DNA from 4 places in the Streptomyces sp. NPDC087440 genome. Region 1 is predicted to be linked to each of the others. Evidence: riboswitches for the same ligand, from Rfam matches in the RefSeq annotation. Region 1 holds a riboswitch; each other region holds the start of a gene.

Region 1 (7,275 bases):
ACAGCTGCACCGACGTCAACCAGATCGCGGCGGTCTACGAAAAAGTCATCACCACGTACGACGTCTCCCGCCTCGACATGGACATCGAGGTCGACTCGCTGGACAACGCGGCGGGCGTGGACCGCAGGAACAAGGCCATCAAGATCGTCCAGGACTGGGCGGCGGCGAACGGCCGCCAGGTCCAGTTCTCGTACACGCTCCCCACGACCACCAAGGGCCTCGCCGCGAGCGGCCTCGCCGTCCTGAAGAACGCCGTGACCAACGGCGCGCGGGTCGACGTCGCCAACATCATGACGTTCGACTACTACGACAACGCCACGCACAACATGGCCAACGACACCGAGACCGCCGCCCAGGGCCTGTACAACCAGCTCGCCAAGCTCTACCCGGCCAAGACGCCCGCCCAGCTCTGGGGAATGATCGGCGTCACCGAGATGCCGGGCGTCGACGACTTCGGCCCGGCCGAGACCTTCACCCTGGCCAACGCCACCCAGGTCTACAACTGGGCGGTGGCCAAGGGCATCAACACCCTCTCCTTCTGGGCCCTCCAGCGGGACAACGGCAGTTGCCCCGGCGCGCCCGCCGGTGACAGCTGCTCCTCGATCCCCCAGAACACCTGGGACTTCACGCACATCTTCGCGCCGTTCACCAGCGGTACGACGACCCCCGCCGACGACTTCTCGCTGACCGCGACACCCGCCAACGGGTCGGTGACGGCGGGGAGTTCGACCACGTCGACGGTGAAGACCGCCGTGACGAAGGGGCAGGCCAAGACGGTCGCGCTGAGCGTCAGCGGCGCACCCGCGGGCGTCACCGCCACCCTCAGCCCCGCCTCGGTGACCGCGGGCGGCTCCTCGACGCTGACCGTGAACACCACGGCGGCCACCGTCTCGGGCACGTACACCCTCAACATCACCGGCACCAGCCCGTCGGCCCTGCACTCCACGCCGTACGTCCTGACCGTCACCGGCGGCACTCCCCAGTGCACGGCCGCCCCGTGGGCGAAGGCGACGGTCTACACCGGCGGCCAGCAGGTCTCCCACAAGGGCCACACCTGGAAGGCCAAGTGGTGGACGACCGGCGAGGAGCCGGGGACGACCGGGGAGTGGGGGGTGTGGCAGGACCTCGGGGCGTGCTGAACACGCTGACCCCGTAGGTGAGTTGTCCATCTTGAGCGGCACCCGGCGGGCTCCCACCCCGCCGGGTGCCTTCGGCTGCGGTCAGGCGCCCCAGCGCAGGGCGACCGTGTCACCCACCTGGAGCGGGGTGGCGCGGTCGGCGGCGGTGAAGGCGGAGCCGTCGGTGCTGACCTTCCAGGTCTGGGAGCCGCTGTTGGCCTTGCCGTTGAGGGCGGTGACCGGGCCGGACGCGCCGGTGGCCGGGGTCACGGAGGTCACGCAGCCGGCCGGGGCTGCGGCGGTTCCGGCCGCCGTCAGGAGGTCGCCGAGCGTGGCCGTCGTACCGGACGGGGTGAAGGCGACGGAGCAGACCTTGAGGTTGCCCGTACCGTCGTCGACGCTCAGGGCGAGCTTCGTCGGCGTACCGGCGGTGAAGCCGGAGGCGGCCACCCACTGCGGTGCGCCCGCCGTGACCGGGGTCGGCGGGGCGGCGGTGAAGCCGCCGCCCGCGACGGCGCGCAGGCCGTCGATGGAGGCGTACGCCTGCGGGGCGGTGTCGGTCGGGAGGTACTTGAAGCCGCCGCCCGGGTTGAACTGCTGGGAGATCAGGAAGTCGACCGGGGTCTTGCCGAGCGGGGTGCGGAAGTCGCCGGTCTGCGGGTTGATGCCGCAGGCGTTGAGGCCGGAGACGGCCCAGCCGTTGGAGTCGGTGTTGATGCCGTACAGGGAGTTGAAGGCGCCGCTGTTGTTGACCAGTTTCGCCTTGAGGAAGGCCTTGGCCTGGAGGATGTCCGGGTCGGTGTTCGGTACGCCGGACACGCACAGGGCGGCCATCGAGGCGCCGGTCATGTCGATGTCGCCCGGGGAGTTGAGGGCGGTCGGGTCGCCCTCGGCCTTGCTGAAGGTCCAGCCGCCGTCGTTGTGCTGGTTGGCGCGGATACGGGTGACCAGCGCGTCCGTGAGCGCCTGGGGTATGCGCGCACCGCCCGCCTGGGTCTTCGCGCCGCCGAGGGCGAGGGCGGCGAAGACGGTGCCGTTGTAGAGGCTCGGGGTGCCGAAGTAGCCGGGCTGGGCGGTCTGCCAGTGGGCGTAGACGTCGGCGATCAGGTTGCGGGAGGCGGAGACGCGGGCCGGGTCGATGCCCGCCGCGTACGCGTTGAGGGTGCCGCGCTCGTAGTCGGTGACGACGGGGGTCGCGGACGGCCAGCCGGGGGTGGCGAGGAGGTTGCGGTACACGGTGCGGGCGTTCTTGGTGGCGTCACCGCCGGGGGTGACGTCGACGGCAGCCGTACCGGCGGCGGCGAAGGCGCTGAACGCCCACTCGTTGGAGAGCCCCGATCCCGCGTACGAACCGTCCGCCGCCTGAAGGGACTTGAGGTACCCGACACCGTTGGTCTTGGAGGTCCCGATCTGCGCGGGCGTCGCGGTGGCGGACGCCGACCCCACGGTGAGCACGAACGCGCCGAGGGCGGCGAGGGGGACGACGAGGGCGGTACGTCTGCGGGGCGAAGGCGTACGGGAGGTGCCGGATGCGGTGGCGCGCGGGGCGGTGGAGTGTGACGTACGGGACATGGCCGGGCTCCTGGGGTGGGGGACGCCGGTCGGGCACAGCCTCGTAACGGCGCGCGGAACGGCGCCTCGGGGGCTTCGACCGCCGTCCGGATCGCGTGGTACGGCTTCGGGAAATAGGGCCTGCCGCCTGGGCATTCGGGCTCGGGGCAGGCCTTCCGCCGCCCCACACCGCTGCGCGTCAGCCCCGGATTCGCACCGGGTTCCCCCACGTGGCGGGGCAGGACGTTACACGAACTCCACACGTTTCAAGGAACCTTGACGTGCGCACGGCGGCCGTGCTTCACTCCGGCTGCTATTCGCTCAGCCCAGCAGGGGAAGCCGGTCGAATTCCGGCGCTGACCCGCAACCGTAGATCCGTCGCCCTCGCGCGGCGGATGAGCCGGAATGCCTGCCGCTGAGTCATGAACGAGACGCCGTCGCGGACTACGGCGTGGTTCGACCGGCTTCCCCCTGGCGATTCCGTGCCCGGTGCGGCCGCTTTCGCCACGCATGCACCCGCTCGGCCGACACGAGGGGCCGCAGTGGGGACCGCAGAGCAGCAGAGACGTGAACTCGGGTACAGGCATGCCCTGTTGGGGCATCGGCCCGTGACGGGCTTCCTGTCCGCCGTGCTCGCGGCGCTCGTGTTCGTCGTCGGCGGTGCAGCCTTCGTGACCGGCACGTCGTCACCCGCCGCCGCCGACCCGGTCGAGAAGTGCACGGCCACGACCGGCGCGGTCGTCGTGGTCGACTTCCGGCCCTGGAAGGGCAAGGTCGTCCGGGGCTGCGGGGTGGAACTGACGACGGGTTACGACCTGTTGCACGCGGCCGGGTTCAGCACGGCGGGCACCAAGAAGGACGGGCCCGCCTTCGTCTGCCGCCTCGGCCACGGCACCAACGACGCCGGGAAGCAGTACCCGACCCCCGAGCAGGAGCCGTGCGTCGTCACCCCGCAGGCCACCGGCTACTGGTCGTACTGGCACGCCTCCCAGGGGCAGCAGAAGTGGACGTACAGCCAGTGGGGGGCGATGGCCCGCAAGCCGCAGCCCGGTGACGTCGAGGCGTGGGTGTTCGGCGGCACCGACATCGGCGGCACGAAGGGGCAGCCCTCCTTCACCCCCGACGAGGTCCGGGCGAAGGGCGGCGGGACCACTCCCCCGGACCCCGCCGACCCGCCCGCGCCGACCGTTCCGCCCGGCGCGGTGGACCCGGCGAAGGCCGTGACGTGGCTGAAGAGCAGGCTCACCGACGGCGAACGGGTCGTCGAGGAGGGGGCGACGGACCCGAACCCGTGGTTCACGACCGAGATCGCCCTCGCGCTGGCCGCGGTCGACGCCAAGTCGGCGGACCTCGCCAAGGTCACCGCGTTCCTGGTCAAGAACGCCGACGGGTACGCGTATCCGGCGGGCAAGGACCAGGCCCCCGAGACGAACGCCGCCGCCCGCCTCGCGCTCCTCGCGACCGCCACCGGCGGCGACCCGCGCGCCTTCGCCGGGCACGACCTCGCCGGTGACCTGGTGAAACATCTCTGCACAGCGGGTCCGGACTCCGGCACCCCGACGCCCGGCTGCTCCGCCAGGGGCGACTTCCCGAACGCCGGGTACAGCGACGGGCAGGCGCTCGGCGTGCTCGCCGTGCGGCGTGCCGGGCTCACCCCGCCCGCCGACGCGGTGAAGCGGCTCCTGGACGTCCAGTGCGACAACGGCGGCTTCACCAGCGTCCTGATCCTCCCCGGCCAGAACTGCGAGCCGGAGCCGTGGACCACCGGGCAGGTGGTGCTGGCGCTGCACGCGGTCGGCGGCCAGGACCAGGCGCTGGCCAAGGCCCGGTCGTACCTGAAGAAGACCCAGCTGCGCGACGGCGGCTTCCCGGCCGGTACCGGCATGACCGAGGGCAGCCCGTTCTCGACGGTGGTCGCGGCGCAGGCGCTGCGCGCGCTCGGCGACACGGCGTACGCGGACGCGGCGCTGGCCTGGGTGTCGCGGCAGCAACTCACCGACGGGGGGCTGGGGTTCGACGGCGGCACCACCTCCGAGATCTACCCGACCGTGCACGCGGTGTTCGCGGCGCGGGGCACGAGCCTGGAGACGCTGCCCGAGAAGGCCGCCCCGCCGGTGGTCGTACCGCCGGTCGACCCGCCGGCGGGCGAGGGCCCGGACCTGAAGAAGGGCGTGGGCTATCTGACCGCTCCGGCGAACCTGGTGCGCGGCGCGTACTACGCCGCGGACCCGGTCAGCGGGCGGGCCGACTTCGGGCTGACCATCGACGGCGCGTACGCACTCGCCGCGACCGGCCTGGACAACGCGAAGCTGCGCGGGATCGTGGACTTCCTGGACCGGGGCGGCAAGGACGCGGCGGGCCGAACGGTCCACGACTGGACGGCTGTTGGTACGAAGTACGCGGGCGGCGGTTCGATCGGCAAGACGGCGCTGCTCGCCCAGTCGGTGGGCCGCGACCCGCGGGCCTTCGGCGGGCAGGACCTGATCGCGGCGCTGGGCAAGGCGGTGTGCGCGGGGCCGAGCAAGGCACCGGACGCCGGTTGCGCGGCCAAGGGGGCCTACTCGTACGCCCCCTCCGTCTTCTCGCAGTCGCTGGGCATCATGGCGCAGCTGCGGGCGGGCGAGAAGGCGGCGGCACGGGAGCCGATCGCGTACCTGGCGAGCCTCCAGCACGCGTCGGGGGCGTGGCCGAGCCTGGTTCCGGCGACGGGCGACTCGGACGTGGACTCGACGGCGATGGCCGCGATGGCACTGGACCTGGTGGGTGACGCACCGTCAAAGTCCGCTGTCAACAAGGCACTTGGGTGGATCGCCGGGCAGCAGCTCGCAGACGGTGGCTTCCCGGGCGCGGCGGGCAACTCGGTGAACTCGGCGGCACTGGCGGTGCAGGGGCTGTCCCTGGACGCGCCGAAGTACGCGGCGCAGATCGCGAAGGCGCGGAAGTTCCTGGCGGGGCAGCAGAACGCGGACGGCGGGTTCAACGTGGCGAAGGAGGGCCAGAAGGGTTCGGACCTGAGGGCATCCACGCAGGCGGTGGGCGGCACGACCGGCATCTCCTTCGCCCGGCTGGAGCGGGACCTGACGGGCACGAAGCCGCAGCCGCCGGGGCAGACGAACGGCGGGACGTCCACGGGAACGTCGGCGGGCCCGACGGGCGGAGTCACGACCGGTGGTACGGCCTCCACCGGCGGCACCGGCGGCACCGACTCCACCGGCGGCGACTCCGCAGGCACCGCCACGGGCGGCATCGTCACCCCCGGCGAGGCATCCGGCGAGACCGGCGGCATCGTGGACACCAGCGCCGGTACGGACACGGGCTCGCCCGGCGCGGCGGACGCGGGGACCGGCACCACGACCGGCACGACCACCACCGGCACGACCGCCGCCACCACGACCGGCGGCATCGTGACCGCGGGCGCCCTGGCCGGAACCGGAACCACCGGCGGCCCCCTCGCCTCCACCGGCGCGCAGATCACCGGCGTCGCGGCCGCAGCGGCCCTCCTGGTCGCGGTCGGCTGGGCCGTCACCGCCACCGCCCGCAGACGCCGTACGGCAGCGATCGGCGCACCCTCGGCCGACCCGGCCCCGGCCGCATCGACCCTGACCGGAGGCGACCAGTGAGTACCGCCCGAACCGCCCGAAGGACGACCCGCGTGCTCACGCGCCTCACCGGCATCCTGGCGAACGTGAGGCGCTCCCGCCGCACACCCGGCACCACCACACGCACCGTGCCCCCCACCCGCACCTCCCGCGCGCCCGGCACCACCACACGCACCGCGACATCCACCCGCACCTCCCGCGCGCCCGGCACCACCACACGCACCGTGACACCCACCCGCACCCCCAGCACGCCCGGCACCACCACACGCCCCGCGACACCCACCCGCTCCCCCCGCATGCCCGGCACCACCGATGGAGTCCACACCACCCCTCACACCTCCCGCACCACAACCACCACCCGCACCCCCCTCGCCGTGACCACCACCCGCACCCTCTCCGCCCTCGCCCTCACCCTCGCCGCCCTCCTCTCCACCGCCGCCCCCGCGCACGCCCTCCCCCAGCCCATGAGCCAGTGCACCACCTCCTCCGGAGCCGTCCTCGCCGTGGACTTCAGCCGGTGGGGCGGGCCGATCTACCGGTCCTGCGGCACCACCCCGACCACCGGCTACGAACTGCTCAACCAGGGCGGCTGGGCCACCACCGGCACCGGGCACGACGGCCCCGCGTTCATCTGCCGCATCGGCTACAGCGGGTACCGGGGCGGCAAGCAGTTCCCGCCCCCGGAGCAGGACGACTGCGTGCTGACACCGCCCGCCTCCGCCTACTGGTCGTACTGGCACGCCAACCCGGGCCAGAACACCTGGGAGTACAGCCAGCTCGGCGCCATGCTCTACAAGCCGCGCCCCGGCAGCGTCGACCTGTGGATCTTCGGCGGCACCAACATCGAGGGCACCCAGGGCCGCCCCAAGGTCACCCCCGACCAGCTCCGCGCCAAGAACACCCGCCCCACCAGCAACAGGCCCGTCCCGAAGGACACCCGCACCGCCAAACCCCTGCCGCCGAACGTGAACACCGGCCCGGCCCCGGTGAATCCCCCGGCCGACTAC
Region 2 (7,275 bases), 390 kb from region 1:
GCCGCGCTGAAGAGGGACTCGGCGGAGGCGATGAGCGTGAAGGCCAGGACCGTACCGAGGACGGCGAGGCTGCCGAGGTTGGCCAGGTCACTCGCGCCCGGTGGCTGGATGGCGTGGAAGAGGCCCTTGACCGTGACGTTCTCCAGGCGCAGCGGCAGGACGAGCCCGGCCACGGTGGCCAGGGCGACGGCCGCCAGCGGGGCGGGCACGACCCGTACGGCGGCGGGCAGCTTCGGCCACACCACGAGCACGGCGATCGTGCCGAGCCCGACGGCGGCGGCGGTGAGGGCGACGGGCGAGGTGATCGTGTCGGCGACCAGCCCCGGCAGCCCGGTGAACTTGGCCGTTCCGGAGAGGGGTTGGTCGGCCCCGGTCATGCTGTAGAGCTGGCCGAGGATGAGGACGAGGCCGATGCCGGCCAGCATGCCCTGGACGACGGACACGGAGATGGCGCGGAACCAGCGCCCGCACTTCAGCAGCCCGAGCCCGATCTGGAGCACGCCGGTGAGCAGCACGATCGCACCGAGCATGCCGAGCCCGAACTCCCGTACCGCTTCGAAGACGAGCACGGTGAGCCCGGCGGCCGGGCCGCTGACCTGGAGGGCGCTGCCCGGCAGCAGGCCGACGACGAGACCGCCGACGATGCCGGTGACGAGGCCGAGTTCGGCGGGGACGCCGGAGGCGACCGCCACGCCGACGCACAGCGGCAGGGCGACCAGGAAGACGACGAGTGAGGCGAGGAGGTCCTGTCGGAGGACGCCTGGTTCACGCAGGGCGCGATAGGGCGCGCGGAAGGAGGTGGTCAGGGTGGACTTCACGGTGGGGGTCCTGTCGTGAGATGCGGGCCGGACGTCGGTGCTCGGCCGTTCTCACAGCGGGACGAACGCGGGTCGCACGCCCGCGGGTCGAAGGTCGCCGCCGGCACCGGATTCGTCGCCGCTCGGGCGGTGGGCCGTCACGGTCCCCGTGTGGACCTCGTAGTACCAGGCGTGCAGGGTCAGCGAGCCGTCGGCGATCCGCTCGGCTATGCACGGGTAGGCCCGCAGCCGCTCGACTTGCGCGAGGACGTGCGCCTGTACGGCTTCGGCGACGTCGGGGGTGGCGGGGGCGGCGGTGCGCACGGCGCCGCGCGGGTCGACGGAGTGCTCCAGCCAGTCGCGTACGGCGGGTACGGAGGACAGGTCCTCGCGGCGCACGAGCGCGCCGACGGCTCCGCAGTGCGAGTGCCCGCAGACGACGACGTCGCGGACGCCGAGCACGCTCACCGCGTACTCGATGGTGGCGGCCTCCCCCTGCGGGAGAGGGGCCCGGTATTCCGGTACGACGTTGCCCGCCGTACGGAGTTCGAAGAGCTCGCCCGGACGGGCCCCGGTGATGAGGGCGGGTACGACGCGCGAGTCGGAGCAGGTGATGAACAGGGCTTCGGGCGACTGCCCGGCGCGCAGGGCCTCGAAGGCCGCTGCGTTCCGCGGGTCCGCGACATGGGTGGCGGCGAAGGAACGGGCGTTGTCGATCAGTGACTTCATGGTGGCCTGCCTCCTGCGTCCCTGCCGTGGGGGGCGGACGCGGTGTGGTCGGGTCGATGGTCTTTCGGGAAACAGCCTTCAGGGCTCCCGTGACTCTCACTTTGCCATCACATTAACCTTTGATGACAGAGCGTTTTCCTGCCAAATTTTGAGTAAATACCGCCCCTGAACTGGGAGTTGGTCAAGTTCTCAAGCTTTGGGCAATGTTCGATCAGGAGTTTTGGCGAGAAAGCGAGCACATTCCGCTTACTTTCAGGCCGACCGCCAAATGACCGGTATCCCGCCTCCCGGAAATCGAACAGCGGACGGCTGGAAGTCGACTCCCGCCACCCCCGCACCATTGATCGACCGAGGCCCCAACCGCTTCGATGTCCCCTGCCGGACCGCGAGCCGCCGCCCGGCGACCGACGAGGGGGAACGAGAAACCAGTGAGCCACTCACGAAGAACCGCACCCGCAGGTGCGTCCCGAAGACACCGGATATCCGGCGCGGCCGCGCTGCTCGGCGTCGCCGCACTCACCCTGACCGCCCCGGGCACCGCCCACGCCGCCCCCGACCCCACGCCCGCCACCGGTGACGTCACCCCCGGCCAGGGCACCTCCACCCCCGCGCTGGTGCGCGGCATCCGCGAGGCCGCGCCCGGCACGGGCAGCGCGCCGGACGCGGCCCGGACGTATCTGAGCCGGAAGCGCGACCGCTACCGGATCGCCGACGCGACACGCGACCTGGCCCCGGCGGGCGGCACCCAGACCGCCGGGGGCCAGGAGACCGTACGGCTCCAGCAGCAGCACCGGGGTGTGCCGGTGCTGGGCGGCCAGTACGTCGTACGGATGGAACGCGCGGGCGGCGAGCGGGTCGTCACCGGCACCTCGGGCAAGTACTTCACGGGACTGACCGCGAGCACGACGCCGCAGGTCGACGCCGCGCTGGCGGTCGAACGCGCGGTGGACGCGACCCGCACCCGGCTCACCGACCGGAAGTTCTCCGACGAGGACCCCGTCCTTGAGGGCACCGCACGCGGCCTGGTCGTCCTCCCCCAGGGCCCGGGCGTCCTCACGCACCACGTCACGGTGCGCGGCACCGACCCCGCGAGCGGCGAACCCGTACTGAGCGAGGTGTACGTCGATGCGCGCGCCGGGTATCCGGTGCTCCAGTACAGCGGTATCAAGACGTTCACCGCACCGCGCGCGACGGAGGGGAAACCGCCGCTCCAGGCCACGAAGGGCAGCGGCACCAAGCTGGACGGCAAGCCCGTCACCCTCGACGTCGACCACGACGAGACGCGCGGCCTGTACGTCCTGCGCGACCGCACCCGCCTCCCCCAGGACGACGGCTACAACCGCACCCTGTCCACCTGGGACGCCCGCGGCACGTGGGCGAGCGACGTGTCCGGGCGCTGGCCCGAGGGCATCCAGGAGTTCTCCTCCCCCACCCCCGCCTTCGGCACGGACGCCACCGAGGCAGGCGCGGTCGACGCGCACTGGGGAGCGGCCCGCGTCTTCGACTACTTCAAGGACAAGCACGGCCGCGACAGCCTCGACGGCCGGGGCATGACCATCAACTCCCTGGTCGGGATCAGCAGTTACGGCATGCCGTACGTGAACGCCTTCTGGGACGGCCAGAAGATGGTCTACGGCATCGGCGACGAGGAGTACCTCCCGCTGTCGGCCGGGCTGGACGTCGTCGGGCACGAGATGACGCACGCCGTCGTCGAGACCTCCGCGAACCTGGTCTACGCGGGCCAGTCCGGCGCGATGAACGAGGCGATCGCGGACTACTTCGGCAACGCGATCGAGACCGCCGCGTACGACGTCCCCATGTCCGACCCCGACTCAGGCCTGGTCGGCGACCGCCTGTGCCGCACCAAGGGCCCGCGCGACTGCGCCCTGCGCGACCTGGGCGACGGCCGCACCACGGCCGGCTCCTTCGTCGGCGTCGGGTACGCCAACGACAACGGCGGTGTCCACCTCAACTCCACGATCTTCGGCGGCGCCCTGTGGGACGCCCGCAAGGAACTGGGCGCGGACCTCGCCGACCGCATCGTCTACAAGGCCCTGACGCAGTACCTCACCCCGATCGACGGCTTCACCGAGGGCCGCGCGGCCGTGCTGGCGGCGGCGAAGGACCTCCAGGTCACGGCCGCCCAGCAGAAGGCGCTCGCCCGTGCCTTCACCGCGCACGGCATCGTGCCCGGCTGGGAGCAGGCGCTCGGCATCGACTCCGAGAAGCTGTTCGGCCGCATCCACACCGCCGACACGAACCTCGGCGCGGGCGGCGGCTGGTGGGCGGCGTCGAAGTCGAACGAGGCGGGCTCGGAACCGTACTCCGTGTGGGCCGGACGGGTGGACGGCAAGGGCGAGAAGCGCCTGATGAGCCCCAACGACGGCCGCTATCACGTCAATCCGGCCACCGACGGGAAGACGGTGGTCTGGCAGGCGGTGGGCCCCGGCGGCACAGAGGTGCTGTCCCGGCCGATCGCCGGGGGCGTGATCAAGAAGCTGTGGGAGGGCAGGGCCACCGGCAGCTCCCTCGACGTCGACGGCGACCTGGTCGCGTTCGACTTCTACAACCACGGCGGCCGGATGGGCGTGAAGTACCTGAGCCTGAAGGACCCGTCGAAGATCGAGTCCATCGGCGGCGGCACCTACCACCGCGCGCACGGCTCCTCGGCGAGCAACGGCAAGGTGGCCTACCAGGAGCGGCGGCGGGTCGCCCTCACGGAGACTGCTCCGCGCGCCGCCGAATACTCCCTCGCCACACGCCTCCTCACCGTCGCGACCGGCGAGAACACCGTCGTCCGCGAGAACCCGAGCGGCACCAGCCTCGGCCCGACCGCCCTCAACGGCACACACCTCTTCTGGCTGCTGGACGACGGCTCGGCGGAGGGAAGGACGACCCTGCGCCGCTCCGACCTCGCGGGCGCGAACATCGTCGACCTCAGCCCGCAGACCGGGCCGAACGCCCTGAACATGTACGACCTGACGGTCTCGGCGGACACCGTGACGGTCGGCACGTACGTCCCCGACACCGCGATACGGAACGAGTCGACCGGCAAGCTCCACCAGTTCGCGGCCTCGGGCGCGCCGGACGCCCCGGGGACGTACAAGGGCCGTGTCTCCTGCAACCGGGGCGAGCAGATCGCCGCGGCGGCGGTGTCCGGTGCCCAGGTCGTCTGGCTGGACGCGACGACGGGGACGCCGGACGTGGTGACGCGGAAGACGCCGAGGGGGCGTTGCGGCTGATCCTGTACGGCACCCTGTCGCCCGGACCTCCCCGGTCCGGGCGGGAGGCCCCCGGGCCGGGCCGCGAACCAGCGGGGGCCCGAGGTCGCAGCCCCCGGCATCAAGGCCCTCCGTCCACCCCTTAAGCTGCAGGAACTCCGCGGGGGAAGCCGGTCGAAGTCCGGCGCTGACCCGCAACGGTAGGCGGACCCACTGGCTTTGTAGGTGCCACAGGTCCCGCGAGCCCGATCACCCGCGGAGCGAACTGCACGAGTCAATTCGCCGTGGACTGCGAAAGACGCTGCGCCGGGCGTCCCGCACTCCCGGTCCGCTTCGGTCGCCGCAGCCGTGCGGCCCGAGGCGAAAGCGATCCTGCCCGTGGCCACGCCCACCGACCGCCGCCCCGTCACGCCCTCCGCGGCGGCCCGCACCACGTCCGGCCCCGCGCCGCCCCGGCGGCTGCCCCTCGCCCTTCTCGTCCCCGCCCTCCTCGCCGCCGTCGTCCTCTCCCTGGTCTGCGGCGCGGGCCTCGGCGCGTCCGGTCTGACCTGGGCGGAAGTCCTGCGCTACCTCTGGGCGGGGCTGAGCGGCGGCTCCATATCCCCGGACGAGGTCCCCGCGTACACGATCGTCTGGGAGCTGCGTTTCCCGCGCGCCGTCCTCGCCGCCGTCGTCGGCGCGGGCCTGTCCGCGATCGGCATCGCCGTGCAGGCCATGGTCCGCAACGCCCTGGCCGACCCGTTCGTCCTGGGCATCTCCTCGGGCGCGGCCGTCGGCGCGAACGCCGTCCTGCTCTTCGGCGCGCTCGGTGCACTGGGGGTGTGGGCGCTGTCGGCGGCCGCGTTCGTCTCCGCGCTCGCCGCGATGACCCTCGTGTACGTCGTCGCGCGCACCCCGCGCGGGCTCACGCCGCTGCGCCTGGTCCTGACCGGCACCGCCATGTACTACGGCTTCTCGGCCATCACCACCTTCATGGTGTTCGCCGCCGAACGCGGCGAGGCGGCCCGTTCCGCCATGATGTGGCTGCTGGGCAGCCTGGGCGGCGCGAGCTGGGCCTCGGTGCCGATCGCGGCGGGTGCCGTGCTCGCCGGTCTGGCCCATCTCGCCTGGTCGGCGCGCCGGTTGAACGCCCTCGCGATGGGCGACGAGACCGCCGCCGCGCTCGGGGTCGACGCGGGCCGGTTTCGTAAAGAACTGTTCGTCGTGTGCGCGGCCGTGACCGGTGCGGTGGTCGCGGTGAGCGGGGCGATCGGCTTCGTGGGGCTGATGGTTCCGCATGCGGTACGGATGCTGGTGGGCGCCGATCATCGCCGCCTCCTCGCGGTGGCCCCGCTGCTGGGCGCGCTGCTGCTGATCTGGGTCGACGTGCTGTCCCGTACCGTCCTCGCGCCCGTCGAACTGCCGGTCGGCGTGCTGACGGCGGCCGTCGGAGTCCCCTGTTTCGTCCTCCTCATGCGGCGCAAGTCCTACAGCTTCGGGGGTGCGTGATGCGTATCGACGTCACCGGCCTGTCCGTCGAGATCGCCGGTGCGCGGCTGGTCTCGGACATCACCCTGCACGCCGCCACCGGCCAACTCGTCGGCCTGATCGGCCCGAACGGCAGCGGCAAGTCCACCCTCCTGCGCACCGTCTACCGCGCCCTGCGCCCGAGCTCCGGCACCGTCCTCCTCGACGGCGACGACCTGTACGGCATGAGCGCGCGGGAGAGCGCGCGCCGCCTGGCCGCGCTCCCCCAGGAGGCCTCCACGGAGTTCGACTTCACGGTGGCCGAGGTCGTCGCGATGGGCCGCGTCCCGCACCAGCGCGCGATGGCCCGCACCTCGGACGAGGACCGCGACACCTGTGCCACGGCCCTCGCCCAGGTGGGTGCCTCCCACCTGTCCGACCGGGGCTACCTCACCCTCTCCGGCGGCGAGAAACAGCGCGTCCTGATCGCCCGCGCGCTCGCCCAGCAGCCGCGCGCCCTGATCCTCGACGAGCCCACGAACCACCTCGACATCGCCCAGCAGTTGGAAGTCCTCGCCCTGGTGCGCGGCAGCGGCCTGACCGTCCTCACCGCGCTCCACGACCTGAACCTCGCCGCCCTGCACTGCGATCTGCTGTACGTCATCGAGTCCGGCCGCATCGTCGCCTCCGGCCCGCCGCACGACGTGCTGACCCCGGAACTCCTCGCGGACGTATTCGGCGTACGGGCCCACCGCGTCCGGCACCCGGAGACCGGCGCGGTGCAGCTCCTCTTCGACCGCCTCCTGCCCACCCCTTCCTAAGGACCCCCGCACCTCATGCGCACCCGCACCCTCACCCTCCCCTTCGCCGCGCTGCTCCTGACCTCCCTCACCGCCTGCGGCGCGCAGGTCACCGATGACGCCAAGCCCGCCGCGAAGCCGTCCGGCGACGCCCATTACCCCGTCACCATCACCAACTGCGGCGAGAAGCAGGCGTACCCGAAGGCCCCGCAGCGCGTGGTCACGAACGACGTCGGCATCACCGAGATCATGTTCGCGCTCGGCCTGGAGAAGCACATGGCG
Region 3 (7,275 bases), on a different contig from region 1:
CTTTTTCCGGCCAGCCACTTGGTCTAGTCCATTGACCCGCACGGGGCCGTCAAGAAGGATCGTGGACGCCAGGTGGCCACCGGCAAGCACCGCGCTCGACCCGTTCCGCACCTACCCGGATCCACCGAAAGGCGCGTCATCCCATGAGGAAAAAGGCACAGCTGGCGGCAGTGACCCTGGCGGGCGGCATGCTCGCCCTCACCATGTCCACCTCGGCGCACGCGGCAGGCGGCCCCACCAACCTGACGGGCAAGGGCTGCCCCTCCTCGTACGACAACAACTCCGGTGGCGTCCGCTGGATCCAGACGCTGAAGAGCAAGACCCAGTCCTCGACGCAGCGTTGGTACGGCCTCTACAAGGTCGTCTACCTCAAGCCGAACACGCAGGAGCCGGTCAGCCAGCCGAACCGCGAGTACGCCTGCTGGTAGTCCCGCCCCGGGGCCGTCGACCACGTCGGCGGCCCCGTTCCACAACCCGGCCCCCTCCCCCGCGAGTTGACGCTGGTCCCGCGCTGACCTGCAATGGTCGGCCCGTGTCCGTACCGATATACGGACAGGGGGTTACGCAGCGCGGTCGCAGCCCCTAGATTTCGCGCACGTTACGACTGTAAAGATCGCGCGAGGGGACGGATCGCCATGGCAGAGCCGAGACCGACAGCGGAGACCGAGCAGGCCGGGGCCGCCCCGGAGCCCGCCCGGCGCAGGCCGTCGCCCAAGTCGGTGGCGATCTGGTCCCTGGTGGCGATCGTCGGCGCGGCCGGCTGGGCGGTGCTCGCGCTGTCCCGCGGCGAGGACGTGTCCGCCGCGTGGATGCTGGCGGCGGCCCTCGGCTCGTACGCCATCGCGTACCGCTTCTACTCGAAGTTCATCGCCAACCGGGTGCTCAAGGTCGACAAGACCCGCGCCACCCCGGCCGAACTGAACAACGACGGCGTGGACTTCCACCCCACCGACCGGCGCGTCCTGTTCGGGCACCACTTCGCGGCCATCGCGGGCGCGGGTCCGCTGGTCGGGCCCGTGCTGGCGGCCCAGATGGGCTATCTGCCGGGCACGATCTGGATCGTCGCGGGCGTGATCTTCGCGGGCGCGGTCCAGGACATGGTCACGCTGTTCTTCTCCACCCGCCGCAACGGCCGTTCGCTCGGCCAGATCGCGCGGGACGAGATCGGCGCGGTCGGCGGCGCGGCGGCGCTCATCGCCGTGTTCGCGATCATGATCATCCTGCTCGCGGTGCTCGCCCTGATCATCGTGAACGCGCTGGCCGAGTCCCCCTGGGGCGTCTTCTCCATCGGCATGACCATCCCGATCGCCCTCTTCATGGGCATCTACCTGCGCATCCTGCGCCCGGGCCGGGTCACCGAGGTCTCCCTGATCGGCGTCGCGCTGCTGCTGCTCGCCATCGTCGCGGGCGGCTGGGTCGCGGAGTCCTCGTGGGCGGAGACCTTCACGCTGGAGCCGGGCACGCTGGTCATCTGGATGGTGGTCTACGGCTTCCTCGCCTCGGTCCTCCCGGTGTGGCTGCTGCTCGCCCCGCGCGACTACCTCTCCACCTTCATGAAGGTCGGCACGATAGGGCTGCTCGCGGTGGGCGTGCTGATCGCGCTGCCGACGCTGAAGATGGACGGCATCACCAAGTTCGCCACCAGCGGGACGGGTCCCGTCTTCGCGGGCTCGCTCTTCCCGTTCGTCTTCATCACCATCGCGTGCGGCGCGCTCTCCGGCTTCCACTCCCTCATCTCCTCGGGCACCACCCCGAAGATGATCCAGAAGGAGACGCAGATCCGGACGATCGGCTACGGCTCCATGCTGGTCGAGTCGTTCGTCGCGATCATGGCGCTGATCGCCGCCTGCATCATCGACCCGGGCCTGTACTTCGCGGTCAACGCGCCCGCGGGCGTGGTCGGCGACACCGTGCAGGCCGCGTCCCAGGCGGTCGGGAACCTCGGCTTCACCATCTCCCCCGACGCCCTGGCGCAGGCCGCCAAGGACGTCGAGGAGGCCAGCCTGCTGCACCGTACGGGTGGCGCGCCGACCTTCGCGCTCGGCCTCTCCGAGATCTTCTCGGCGGCCTTCGGCGGGGCCGCGATGAAGGCGTTCTGGTACCACTTCGCCATCATGTTCGAGGCGCTGTTCATCCTGACGACGCTCGACGCGGGCACCCGGGTCGGCCGGTTCATGCTCCAGGACATGCTGGGCAACGTCTACAAGCCGTTCAAGAACGTCAGCTGGAAGCCCGGCGTCTGGATCGCCAGCGCCATCGTCGTCATCGCCTGGGGCTACTTCCTGTGGGTCGGCGTGCACGACCCGCTGGGCGGCATCAACCAGCTCTTCCCGCTGTTCGGCATCGCCAACCAGCTCCTCGCGGCCGTCGCGCTCGCCGTCTGCACCACGCTGCTGATCAAGTCCGGACGCCTCAAGTACGCCTGGGTGACGGCCGTTCCGCTGCTGTGGGACGTCGCGGTCACGCTCACCGCGAGCTGGCAGAAGATCTTCTCCGACGACCCCAAGGTCGGCTTCTTCGCCCAGCGCGACGTCTACCAGACCGCTCTCGACAAGGGCCTCGACAAGGTCGGACTCGCCAAGAACCGGGAGCAGATGGAGACCATCGTCACCAACTCCACGGTGGACGGCGTCCTTTCGATCCTCTTCGCCGTACTGATCGTGGTCGTCCTCTTCGAGGCCTGCCGCGCCTGCCTGAAGGCGATCCGCCACCCGGCGGCGGTCACCCTCAGCGAGACGGCGTACGTGAAGTCGAAGATCGTCGCCCCGGCCTCGCTGTTCGCCACCAAGGAGGAGAAGGCCGAGCTGGCCGCCGCGGGCCTCGGCCCGGACGGCCGCCCGCTGAAGGAGGAGAGCACGGTATGAGCACCGGGGCACTGCGGCACGTGAGCACGGGAGCCCTGCGCAGCGCGGCAGCATGGCGGCACCGGCTGTCCCGGCTGCGGTGGTTCGTGCGCGAGCTGACGGGCGAGGCGACGTACGACCGTTACGTCGCCCACGCCCGCTCGCACGACCCGAACGCCCCGGTCATGTCCCGCCGCGCCTTCGAGCGCAGCCGCACCGACGCCCGCGAGGGCGACCCGCGCGAGGGCTTCCGCTGCTGCTGAGCCTGCTGCTGAGCCGGTCCGGCCGGCTGTCGTACGGCCCGGTGTCCCGCCCCTCGATACGGGGTGGGACACCGGGCCGTCGCCGTTGCACACTGCCGGGCATGGACATGCGCATCCGCATCGCGGAACCCGCCGAATACACCGCTGTGGGCGAGATCACCGCCCACGCCTACCTGGACGACGGCCTCCTCTCCCACGGCGCGCAGGACACCTACCTGCCGGTCCTGCGCGACGCCGCCTCCCGCGCCGAGAAGGCCGAGCTGCTGGTCGCCGTGGACGCCGACGGGACGGTGCTGGGCACCGTCACCTATGCTCCCCAGGGCAGCCCCCTCCAGGACATCGCCGTCGCCGGCGAGGCCGAATTCCGCATGCTCGCGGTCGCGCACGCGGCGCGGGGCCTCGGCGTGGGCGGGGCACTCGTACGGGCCTGCATCGACCGCGCACGGGCCGAGGAAGGCGTCGTACGGCTGGTGATGTCGACCCAGCCGACGATGCTCGGCGCGCACCGGATCTACGAGCGTCTGGGCTTCGTACGAACGCCCGAGAAGGACTGGGAACCGCTGCCCGGACTGGGCCTGCTGACGTACGAATTGGGGCTTTAGCCCCTATGCACGGGGCCCTCCGGCCTGCTTCCGCCGGTGAAGTGTTACGCCACGCGACACAACATGTGGTGGGTTCCCCAACGGGCACCCACCACATGTATGCTCGTCCTCGCTGTCGCCGCAGGGGAATCCGGTGAGAATCCGGAACTGTCCCGCAACGGTGTGTCATGTGCGCATTTGCGCACCGCCAAGTCCGAGGACCTGCCGACGGCTCATCCGGCTCGACCGAACCGGATACCGATACGTCCGGGCCCCGAGGATGGGCCGGTGGACGCCAGGCGACGTGCGCCCTTTTCCGGGCTGCCGTGTGCTCGCGCGCCCCCGCTCCTCCCCGTGGCCCCGCGCCGAGCGAGGGAGAGCCCCCACGTGACCATCGCGCCAGTCGATCCGGCCATCGCCGAGCAGAGTCAGGACAGTCAGGACGCCCCCGGGACCGCGCTGCTGCGCACCCTGACCGACCTGACCGCCGACCTGACCGACACCGACCCCGGCCGGGTCGCCGCCGCCGCCCTGCGTGGGCGCAACGCGCGCTCGGACGCCGCCGAGCTCCGGGAGCTCGCCACCGAGGCCGCCGCCGGTCTCATCTCCGAGGACCCCGCCTACTCGCGCCTCGCCGCGCGCCTCCTCGCCCGGACGATCCGGGACGAAGCCGCCACCCAGGGTGTGGGCTGCTTCTCCGAGTCCGTCTCCGTCGGTCACCGCGAAGGGCTCATCGCGGACCGCACGGCCGACTTCGTCGCCAAGCACGCGGCGGCGCTGGACGAGCTGATCGACCTCGACGGCGACAACCGCTTCGAGTACTTCGGCCTGCGCACGGTCTACAGCCGGTACCTCCTGCGCCACCCCATCACCCGCCAGGTGATCGAGACCCCGCAGCACTTCATGCTGCGCGTGGCCTCCGGTCTGGCCGAGGACGACAGCGAGCGGGCTCTCGCCGAGGTCGCCTCGCTCTACCAGCTGATGAGCCGCCTGGACTACCTCCCGTCCTCGCCGACGCTCTTCAACTCCGGCACCCGCCACCCGCAGATGTCGTCCTGCTACCTCCTCGACTCCCCTCTCGACGAGCTGGACTCCATCTACGACCGCTACCACCAGGTCGCGCGCCTCTCCAAGCACGCGGGCGGCATCGGCCTCTCGTACTCGCGCATCCGCGCCCGAGGCTCCCTGATCCGCGGCACCAACGGCCACTCCAACGGCATCGTCCCGTTCCTGAAGACGCTCGACGCCTCCGTCGCGGCCGTCAACCAGGGCGGCCGCCGCAAGGGCGCCGCAGCGGTCTACCTGGAGACCTGGCACGCGGACATCGAGGAGTTCCTGGAGCTCCGCGACAACACGGGCGAGGACGCCCGCCGCACCCACAACCTGAACCTCGCCCACTGGATCCCGGACGAGTTCATGCGCCGCGTGGACCAGGACGGCCAGTGGTCCCTCTTCTCCCCCGCCGACGTCCCCGAGCTGGTGGACCTGTGGGGCGACGACTTCGACGCCGCCTACCGCAAGGCGGAGGCCGCCGGTCTCGCCAAGAAGTCCATGTCGGCCCGCGAGCTGTACGGCCGCATGATGCGCACCCTCGCGCAGACCGGCAACGGCTGGATGACGTTCAAGGACGCCTCCAACCGCACCGCCAACCAGACGGCGGAGCCCGGCCACACGGTCCACTCCTCCAACCTGTGCACCGAGATCCTCGAGGTCACCAACGACGGCGAAACGGCCGTCTGCAACCTCGGCTCGGTCAACATGGGCGCCTTCGTCCTCGACAGCGGCGAGATCGACTGGGACCGCCTGGACAAGACGGTCCACACGGCCGTCACCTTCCTCGACCGCGTCGTGGACATCAACTTCTACCCGACCGAGCAGGCCGGGAAGTCCAACTCCACGTGGCGCCCGGTGGGCCTGGGCGCGATGGGCCTCCAGGACGTCTTCTTCAAGCTGAAGCTGCCGTTCGACTCCCCGGAGGCGGCCGCACTCTCCACTCGTATCGCCGAGCGCATCATGCTCGCCGCGTACGAGGCCTCCTGCGACCTCGCCGAGCGCGCGGGCACCTTCCCCGCCTGGGACAAGACCCGCGCCGCGCGCGGCGTCCTGCACCCCGACCACTACGGCGTCACGCCCACCTGGCCGGAGCGCTGGGACGCCCTGCGCGCCCGCGTCGCCAAGACCGGCATGCGCAACTCGCTCCTCCTCGCCATCGCGCCGACCGCCACGATCGCCTCGATCGCGGGCGTGTACGAGTGCATCGAGCCGCAGGTCTCCAACCTCTTCAAGCGCGAGACGCTCTCCGGCGAGTTCCTCCAGGTCAACTCGTACCTGGTGCGCGACCTCAAGGAGCTCGGCGTCTGGGACGCCCAGACCCGCGAGGCACTGCGCGACGCGTCCGGTTCGGTCCAGGGCTTCAACTGGATCCCGCAGGAGGTCCGCGACCTCTACCGCACCGCCTGGGAGATCCCGCAGCGCGGCCTGATCGACATGGCGGCGGCCCGCACCCCGTACCTCGACCAGTCCCAGTCCCTCAACCTCTTCCTGGAAACGCCCACCATCGGCAAGCTCAGCTCGATGTACGCGTACGCCTGGAAGAAGGGCCTGAAGACGACGTACTACCTGCGCTCGCGCCCGGCCACCCGGATCGCCCGCGCCGCCGGCTCGCAGGCGTCCGCCGCGGCCCCGGCCCCCACCACCCTCCCCGCCCAGCAGGTGACGGACGTATCGGACGCCGAAGCGCTCGCCTGCTCCCTTGAGAACCCCGAGTCCTGCGAGGCCTGCCAGTAATGAGCACCAACAGCGAAAAGAACCTCCTCGACCCGGGCTTCGAGCTGACCCTCCGCCCGATGCGCTACCCGGACTTCTACGAGCGCTACCGGGACGCGATCAAGAACACCTGGACCGTCGAGGAGGTCGACCTCCACTCGGACGTCGCGGACCTCGCGAAGCTGACCCCGGGCGAGCAGCACATGATCGGCCGCCTCGTCGCTTTCTTCGCGACCGGCGACTCGATCGTCTCCAACAACCTGGTGCTCACGCTCTACAAGCACATCAACTCCCCCGAGGCGCGGCTCTACCTCTCCCGCCAGCTCTTCGAGGAAGCCGTCCACGTCCAGTTCTACTTGACGCTCCTGGACACCTACCTCCCCGACCCGGAGGACCGCGCCGCGGCCTTCGACGCGGTCGAGGAGATCCCCTCCATCCGCGAGAAGGCGCAGTTCTGCTTCAAGTGGATGGACTCGGTCGAGAAGATCGACCGCCTGGAGACGAAGGCCGACCGCCGCCGCTTCCTGCTCAACCTGATCTGCTTCGCGGCGTGCATCGAGGGCCTGTTCTTCTACGGCGCCTTCGCGTACGTGTACTGGTTCCGCTCGCGGGGCCTGCTGCACGGTCTCGCAACGGGGACGAACTGGGTGTTCCGTGACGAGACCATGCACATGAACTTCGCGTTCGAGGTCGTGGACACCGTCCGCAAGGAGGAGCCCGAGCTCTTCGACGACGAGCTCCAGCAGCAGGTCACCGACATGCTGAAGGAAGCGGTCGCCGCTGAGCTGCAGTTCGGCCGCGACCTGTGCGGCGAGGGCCTGC
Region 4 (7,275 bases), on a different contig from region 1:
GTCCGCCAGGACCAGGAAGGCCGCCCCGGCAAGCGCCACGACCGGCAGCAGCGTCCGGTGCGAAGCCCCCACCAGCATCCGCGCCGCATGCGGCACCAGCAGCCCGATGAACCCGATCGCCCCCGACACGGACACCAACACCCCGGTGACCAGCGACGTCAGCACAAAGACCCCCGCCCGGAACCGCGAGGTGTCGAGCCCGAGGACGGTCGCCCCCTCCTCCCCCACCAGCATCAGGTCCAGCGGCCGCGCCAGCGCGATGAGCAGCACCGTCCCCGCCGCCAGCACCACCGCGGGCAGCAGCAACATGTCCCACCGCGCGCTCCCGAGCCCGCCCAGCGTCCAGTACATGGCCTCCTGGAAGTGCTCCCGCTTCGCGGAGGTCACCATGACCAGGCTGGTCAGCGCCGACAGGATGTACGCGACGGCGACCCCCGCCAGCACCAGCCGGGTCCCGGTCATCTGCCCGCCCCGCCGGGCCAGCGTGTAAACGAGGACGAGGGCGAGGAGCGACCCCGCGAAGGCCCCGGCGGGCATGGTCACGGTCGTCGCGAGCCCCAGCCCGCTGCCGATCCCGAAGACGATGACCAGCACGACACCGGCGGACGCCCCCGACGAGATCCCGAGCAGGTACGGGTCGGCGAGCGGATTGCGTACGAGCGCCTGGAGGACCGTGCCGACCACGGCCAGCCCCGCCCCGACGATCGCGCCGAGCAACACGCGTGGCATGCGCACGTCCAGGACGATCGTACGGAAGGGACTGGGGTCGGCCTGCCCGGTGACGATCTCGACGACCTGCCCGGTGGGGATGCGGACCTGCCCGAGGGCCAGCCCCGCGATCATCGCCGCCGCGAGGGCGACGGCGAGGACCGTGAGGACGAGGGTGTAGCGGAGCGGCCCGCGGGCGGGCGGCGTCTTGCAGCTCACGGCCGGCTGCTACTTCTTGAGCTCGGGGTGGAGCTGGAGGGCGAGCCGTTCGATGGCGGCGGGGGCGCGGACGCCGACGAGGATCTCGGAGAGCGGCATCACGGCGAACTTCTTGTTCTTGATCGCGGGTACGTCCTTCAGCGCGGGGTCGTCAAGCAGCCGCTTCTTCTTCTGCTCGACGGTCGTCGACCCGTAGTCGATGATCATGATGACGTCGGGCTTGCGGGTGACGACCTGCTCCCACGAGGCGTCGGTGAAGGACTTGGGGATGTCGGCCATGACGTTCTTGCCACCGGCGCGGGTGATCATCTCGTTGGCCATGCCCTTGCCGCCGGCGGTCGAGGCGGTCTTGTCGCCGCTGTCGTACGCGAAGACGCTGACCGGCTTGACGCCCTTGAGCTGCGCCGCCGTCCCGTCGATGGTCTTCTTCGCCTCGGCGACCCACGCGTCGGCGCGCTCGCCGACCCCGAAGGTGCGGCCGGTCTCGGAGATCTCGCGGTAGATGTCGTCCACCGCGCTCGATCCCTCGGTGCAGTACTCGATGTTCAGCCGGGACTCGATGCCGGACTTCTTGAGGTCCTCGCGGCTGCGGCCCTGCTTGGGGTCGAAGGCGGAGGCGTAACCGCCGTAGACGAAGTCGGGGTTGGCTGCGAGGAGCTTCTCCTTGGAGGGGTACTCCTTGGCCACGACCGGGATCGCGTCGTACTCCTTCGCGTACTTCGGGAGGACCTTGTCGTCGAGGTAGGCGGTGCCGGTGACGGACGTGGCCAGGCCCAGCTCCAGGAGGACCTCGGTGGCGTGCTGGTTCATCGGCAGGGCGCGCTCGGGGGCCTTGGTGAAGGTGGTCTTCACGCCGCAGTTCTCGACGGTGTACGGGAAGCCCTTGGCGGCCTTGGCCTGCGGGCTCTTCTCGCTGGGCCGGTCGCTGCCGCAGGCGGTGAGGGGAAGCAGGGTCGCTGCTGCGGCGGCTATGGCGAGCGCGCGGCGGAATGCGGGCATGGCGGTGGGGCCTCCTCCGGGGATACCTCGTCCCCTGGTGCGGATGAGAGGCGGCAGGTCAGTTCCTGGCTCCCGGACGCGGGGGTGCGCGTCCGGTCACAGTGGCGGGACCGTGCCGGAATCTCACCGGCTTCCTGGGTCCTGCCGCCCAGTTCGCGCACAGTGTCTCACCTGGGGGGATGCAGGGGTGCGGGGGATGTGGGCCGGGGGTGGTCCGGCCGGTACGTACCGGGCCGCCGCCCCGGGGCCGAGCTGTGCCTGCGGCGCCTGCCCCAGCCCCGCCCCTTCACCTGAACTCGCGAGGCTGTGGGGGGTGGGTTGCGGTCACTGACGGGGCTACGCCCCTCGCCCCCTGCACGGGCTGCGCCCGCGCGTCCTCAAACGCCGGACGGGCTGAAGTGCCCCGCACAGGACCTACCCGACCACCTCGACCGGCTCCTCCGTGATGACCCCGTCCACGATCCGGTACGACCGGAACTGGAACTCCCCGAGCCCGTCGGTGTCGGCGGTGGACACCAAGACGTAGTGCGCCCCGGGCTCATTCGCATACGTCACATCCGTCCGCGACGGATACGCCTCGGTCGCCGTGTGCGAGTGGTACACGATCACCGGCTCCTCGTCCCGGTCGTCCATCTCCCGGTACAGCTTCAGCAGATCCCCCGAGTCGAACTCGTAGAACGTGGGAGAGCGGGCAGCGTTCAGCATCGGGACGAAGCGCTCGGGACGCCCCGACCCCTCCGGGCCCGCGACCACGCCGCATGCCTCGTCGGGGTGGTCGGCCCGCGCGTGGGCCACGATCTGGTCGTAAAGCGTCCGGGAAATGGTCAGCATGCGAGCCAGGATAAGCAAAGGACCCCGCCCGTACCGAGGGATGGTACGGACAGGGCCACATCGCGAGACGGCTACTTCTTCGCGGCGAACTTCTCCGGGTTCCGGGCCTTCATGACCAGGTAGGAGACGCCCAGCAGCAGCGCCCAGAACGGCGCGCAGTACAGCGAGATCCGGGCGTCCTTGTCGATGCCCATCAGCACGATGACCATGAAGATGAACGCCAGCGCGAACCAGCTGGTCCACGGCGCACCCGGCGCCCGGAAGGACGACTTCGGCAGCAGGCCCGCGTCCGACATCCTCCGGTACTTGATCTGCGAGCAGAGGATCATGATCCAGGCCCACATGCCGGAGATGGTGGCGAAGGAGACGACGTAGTTGAACGCTTCGCCCGGCCACTGGTAGTTGATCCACACGCCGACCAGCATCAGGGCGGCGGAGAAGGACGTACCGGCCAGCGGCAGCCCGCGCGCGGTCAGCTTGGTGAAGAACTTCGGGGCCTGGCCGTTGAGCGCCAGGTCGCGCAGCATGCGGCCCGTCGAGTACATGCCCGAGTTGCAGGAGGACAGGGCCGCCGTCAGGACGACGAAGTTGACGATCGCGGCGCCGACGCCGAGGCCCATCTTCTCGAAGGCCGCGACGAACGGGGAGATCCCGGGCTGGAAGTGCGTCCACGGCACGACCGACAGGATCATGATCAGTGCGCCGACGTAGAAGACGGCGATGCGCCACGGCACGGTGTTGATGGCCTTCGGCAGGACCGTCTTCGGGTCCTTGGACTCTCCGGCCGTGACACCGACCAGCTCGACCGCCAGGAACGCGAACATCACCATCTGGAGCGTCATCAGCGTCGAGCCGATGCCCTTGGGGAAGAACCCGCCCTCGGACCACAGGAGGGAGACGGACGCGGTGTCACCGGCGTCCGAGAAACCGATCGTCAGGATGCCGGCGCAGATCAGGATCATGCCGATGATGGCCGTCACCTTGACCATCGAGAACCAGAACTCCAGCTCGCCGAAGAGCTTGACGGAGATCAGGTTCGCACCGAAGAGGACGACGGTGAAGATCAGGGCGAAGACCCATTGGGGCTGGTTGATCCAGCCGGTGGCGTCCTTCGTCCAGTACTGCATGTACTCGGAGGCGGCGGTGACCTCGGTGATGCCGGTGACGACCCAGAAGAGCCAGTACGTCCAGCCGGTCACGAACCCGAAGAAGGGGCCGAGGAACTCACGGGCGTACTCCGAGAAGGAGCCCGACACCGGGCGGTACATGAGCAGCTCGCCGAGCGCCCGCATGATGAAGAAGATGACCAGGCCCGCGATGGCGTACGCGAGGATCAGGCTGGGTCCCGCCTTGGAGATGCCCTTGCCCGCGCCGAGGAAGAGGCCCGTTCCGATGGCGCCGCCGATGGCGATCATCTGGATCTGGCGGGCGCCGAGTCCTCGCTGGTAGCCCTCGCCCGAGCCGTCGTCGCTCGTGCCTGCGGCCGTGCCTGCGGCCTCACTGCCGTCGCCGTGCTTCTTGTCGACCTGCACTGAGGTCATGATCGTGCGCCTTTCTCCATGCGATCCGGCCGTTCTCGCAAGCGGTGCGCGGCTCGGATCGACTGTGACGATCCTTCGTCGGGGCGTGTGCCCCCGGATGTGGATGGAGTGCATCGCCGGGTTCGACCGGCGTCAGCGCCCCCACGGGACAGGGGTGGCGTCCGTGGGTGGTCGTGCAGATCTATCACGGCCGCCGGGGTGATCGATCAGGGGTTTGTGCCCTATTGCACAGGGAAAAGCAGACAAAACTCCCCTGTGACGGCAAAGCGTCCAGGGGAGTTTGACCCAACCGTTATTCGGATTTGAGCGTCCGCTGAGCGAACATCCTGTTTCCAGGGACTGAGACAGGGGCTGAGACAAGGACGGAGACGCCGCTAAGGCATCACGGCATCAGCGTCTCGACGAGTGTCTCCTGCATCCCGCCCAGCCAGAGGTACGCCATGACCATCGGCTTGCGCGGGTCCTCGTCGGGGAGCCGGTACAGCTCCTCGCCCTCGTCCTCCTCGGTGATGTCGAGCCGGGAGGCGATGGTGAGCCGCAGGTCGTTGAGGGTGCCCAGCCAGCGGCGGGACTCCTCGGGGGTCAGTTTCAGTACGACGCCGGGCTCGCCGTCGCCCGCGGCCGAGGCCAGCGCGTCCAGGTTCCGTACGACGGACAGGGCGTCCTCGCGCTTGCGGGTGCGCAGGTCGTTCTCGGTGAAGCGGCGGAACTCGGCGGAGGCGGCCCGCGCCTCGTCGTCGGGCTCGCTGCGCGGATCGACGTACGCCTCGGGGAAGAGACGGGCCAGCGCCGGGTCGGCGGGGGCCTCGCTGGGGCCCTCGGCGAAGAGCGCGGCGAGCGGGTCGGCGCCCTCGACGGGCTCGTCGCCGGGGCCGATCAGCTCCAGGAGCTGGACCGCGAGGGAGCGCAGGATGGAGGTCTCGACGGTGTCCAGGGCGATGGCCGCGCCGCCGCCGGGGACCGCCTCGAAGTAGCCCGCCATCAGGTGCGGTCCTGGGAGAGGGTCGCCCACAGTCCGTACCCGTGCATCGCCTGCACGTCGCGTTCCATCTCCTCGCGGCTGCCCGCCGAGACGACCGCGCGCCCCTTGTGGTGGACGTCGAGCATCAGCTTCTTCGCCTTCTCCTTGGAATACCCGAAGTACGTCTGGAAGACGTACGACACATAACTCATCAGGTTGACCGGGTCGTTGTGGACCAGGGTCACCCAGGGGGTGTCCGGCTCGGGGACGAGGAACGTCTCCTCGGCCGACTCGGGGCGTTCGATCTCTACGGGGGCGACACTCACCCGTCCCATGCTGCCACCGCACCGGGGTCGTCGCACAAACGGCCCCACATCCGCCCTTAGATTTCGTCACTCTGACGAGATCGGGGGTAGCATCCGTCGTATGAACACAGCGGATCTCGGGCTGCCGGTGGATGTTCCCTCGACGGCTCTCTTCACCGACCAGTACGAGCTGACCATGCTCCAGGCGGCCCTGCGCGCGGGCACCGCCGACCGCCGCTCCGTCTTCGAGGTCTTCACCCGCAGGCTCCCCTCCGGCCGCCGCTACGGCGTCGTCGCCGGTACGGGCCGGGTCCTGGACGCCGTGGAGAACTTCCGCTTCGACGCGGACGTGATCGCCTTCCTGCGCGAGCAGAAGATCGTCGACGAGCCGACGCTGGAGTGGCTGGCCTCCTACCGCTTCGGCGGGGACATCTGGGGCTACCCGGAGGGCGAGGTGTACTTCCCGGGCTCGCCGATCCTGCGCGTCGAGGGCAGCTTCGCCGAGTGCGTGCTGCTGGAGACGGTCATCCTGTCGATCCTCAACCACGACTCGGCGATCGCCGCCGCGGCCTCCCGAATGTCCGCATCGGCGGGCGGCCGGCCGCTGATCGAGATGGGCGCCCGCCGCACCCACGAGCTGTCCGCCGTGGCCTCGGCCCGTGCCGCGTACGTCGGCGGCTTCGCCTCGACCTCGGACCTGGCCGCCGGTTTCCGGTACGGCATCCCCACCGTCGGCACCTCCGCCCACGCCTTCACCCTGCTCCACGACAACGAGCGCGACGCCTTCCAGGCCCAGGTGGACTCCCTCGGCAGCGGCACCACGCTGCTGGTGGACACGTACGACGTGACCGAGGCCGTCCGCACGGCCGTCGAGGTCGCGGGTCCCGACCTGGGAGCGGTACGGATCGACTCCGGCGACCTCCTCCTGGTGGCCCACCGGGTGCGCCAGCAGCTGGACGAGCTGGGCGCGACGAAGACCAAGATCGTCGTGACCTCCGACCTGGACGAGTACGCCATCGCCTCGCTCGCGGCGGCCCCCGTGGACGCGTACGGCGTCGGCACCCAGCTGGTCACCGGCAGCGGCCACCCCACCTGCTCGATGGTCTACAAGCTGGTCGCCCGCGCCCAGTCCGCCGACCCCAAGGCCCCGCTCCAGCCCGTGGCGAAGAAGTCCATGGGCGCCAAGTCCTCGCGCGGCGGCCGCAAGTGGGCGGCGCGGCGCCCCGACGCGTACGGCAGCGCGGAGGCCGAGGTCATCGGCACCGGCCCGGTGCCCGCCGAGCTCCTGGACCACCAGCTCCAGGTCGAGCTGGTGAAGGCGGGCCAGGTCGTCGCCCGCGAACCCCTGGACGCGGCCCGCGAACGCCACACGGCGGCCCGCGGCGCCCTCCCGATGTCCTCGGTCCAGCTCTCGCGCGGCGAACCGGTGATCCCCACCGAGTACGTGTGACCCCCCACCGCTCCCCCCGACGCCCCCTCCCGCAAGCGGGTCCAAGTCCCTACCCTCGGTAGCGGGAGTACCACCGCCGCCCCACCACGTGAGGAAGACACATGCACCGCGCCTTGATCGTCGTCGACGTGCAGAACGACTTCTGCGAGGGCGGCAGCCTCGCGGTCGCGGGCGGCGCGGACGTGGCCGCCGCGATCACCGACCTGGTCGGCGAGTCCCAGGCGGGCTACCGGTACGTGGTCGCCACCCGCGACCACCACA

What was found. A riboswitch is a leader RNA that binds a small molecule or an ion and turns the genes downstream of it on or off. The one in region 1 is predicted to bind cobalamin.
Region 2: linked by a shared signal. The riboswitch ahead of ACIO3O_RS02615 (FecCD family ABC transporter permease) and the one ahead of ACIO3O_RS04470 (hypothetical protein) in region 1 are both predicted to bind cobalamin.
Region 3: linked by a shared signal. The riboswitch ahead of ACIO3O_RS12020 (ribonucleoside-diphosphate reductase subunit alpha) and the one ahead of ACIO3O_RS04470 (hypothetical protein) in region 1 are both predicted to bind cobalamin.
Region 4: linked by a shared signal. The riboswitch ahead of ACIO3O_RS18275 (ABC transporter substrate-binding protein) and the one ahead of ACIO3O_RS04470 (hypothetical protein) in region 1 are both predicted to bind cobalamin.

The regions. Positions count from the first base shown of each region.
Region 1 covers NZ_JBIUXN010000001.1:983,259-990,533, reverse strand. The annotation lists gene ACIO3O_RS04475 (glycosyl hydrolase family 18 protein) at 1-1,139, shown strand, start outside; gene ACIO3O_RS04470 (hypothetical protein) at 1,221-2,690, opposite strand; cobalamin riboswitch at 2,799-2,926, opposite strand; cobalamin riboswitch at 2,960-3,101, shown strand; gene ACIO3O_RS04465 (prenyltransferase/squalene oxidase repeat-containing protein) at 3,278-6,289, shown strand; gene ACIO3O_RS04460 (hypothetical protein) at 6,565-7,275, shown strand, end outside.
Region 2 covers NZ_JBIUXN010000001.1:594,848-602,122, forward strand. The annotation lists gene ACIO3O_RS02600 (SulP family inorganic anion transporter) at 1-806, opposite strand, end outside; gene ACIO3O_RS02605 (carbonic anhydrase) at 870-1,526, opposite strand; gene ACIO3O_RS02610 (M4 family metallopeptidase) at 1,955-4,768, shown strand; cobalamin riboswitch at 4,862-5,023, shown strand; gene ACIO3O_RS02615 (FecCD family ABC transporter permease) at 5,126-6,235, shown strand; gene ACIO3O_RS02620 (ABC transporter ATP-binding protein) at 6,235-7,014, shown strand; gene ACIO3O_RS02625 (ABC transporter substrate-binding protein) at 7,030-7,275, shown strand, end outside.
Region 3 covers NZ_JBIUXN010000004.1:203,925-211,199, forward strand. The annotation lists gene ACIO3O_RS12000 (hypothetical protein) at 144-428, shown strand; gene ACIO3O_RS12005 (carbon starvation CstA family protein) at 636-2,864, shown strand; gene ACIO3O_RS12010 (YbdD/YjiX family protein) at 2,861-3,106, shown strand; gene ACIO3O_RS12015 (GNAT family N-acetyltransferase) at 3,208-3,708, shown strand; cobalamin riboswitch at 3,791-3,932, shown strand; gene ACIO3O_RS12020 (ribonucleoside-diphosphate reductase subunit alpha) at 4,075-6,474, shown strand; gene ACIO3O_RS12025 (ribonucleotide-diphosphate reductase subunit beta) at 6,474-7,275, shown strand, end outside.
Region 4 covers NZ_JBIUXN010000008.1:117,422-124,696, reverse strand. The annotation lists gene ACIO3O_RS18280 (FecCD family ABC transporter permease) at 1-927, opposite strand, end outside; gene ACIO3O_RS18275 (ABC transporter substrate-binding protein) at 937-1,926, opposite strand; cobalamin riboswitch at 1,965-2,116, opposite strand; gene ACIO3O_RS18270 (Mov34/MPN/PAD-1 family protein) at 2,341-2,757, opposite strand; gene ACIO3O_RS18265 (amino acid permease) at 2,829-4,298, opposite strand; gene ACIO3O_RS18260 (DUF2017 domain-containing protein) at 4,681-5,280, opposite strand; gene clpS (ATP-dependent Clp protease adapter ClpS) at 5,280-5,594, opposite strand; gene ACIO3O_RS18250 (nicotinate phosphoribosyltransferase) at 5,686-7,014, shown strand; gene ACIO3O_RS18245 (isochorismatase family protein) at 7,116-7,275, shown strand, end outside.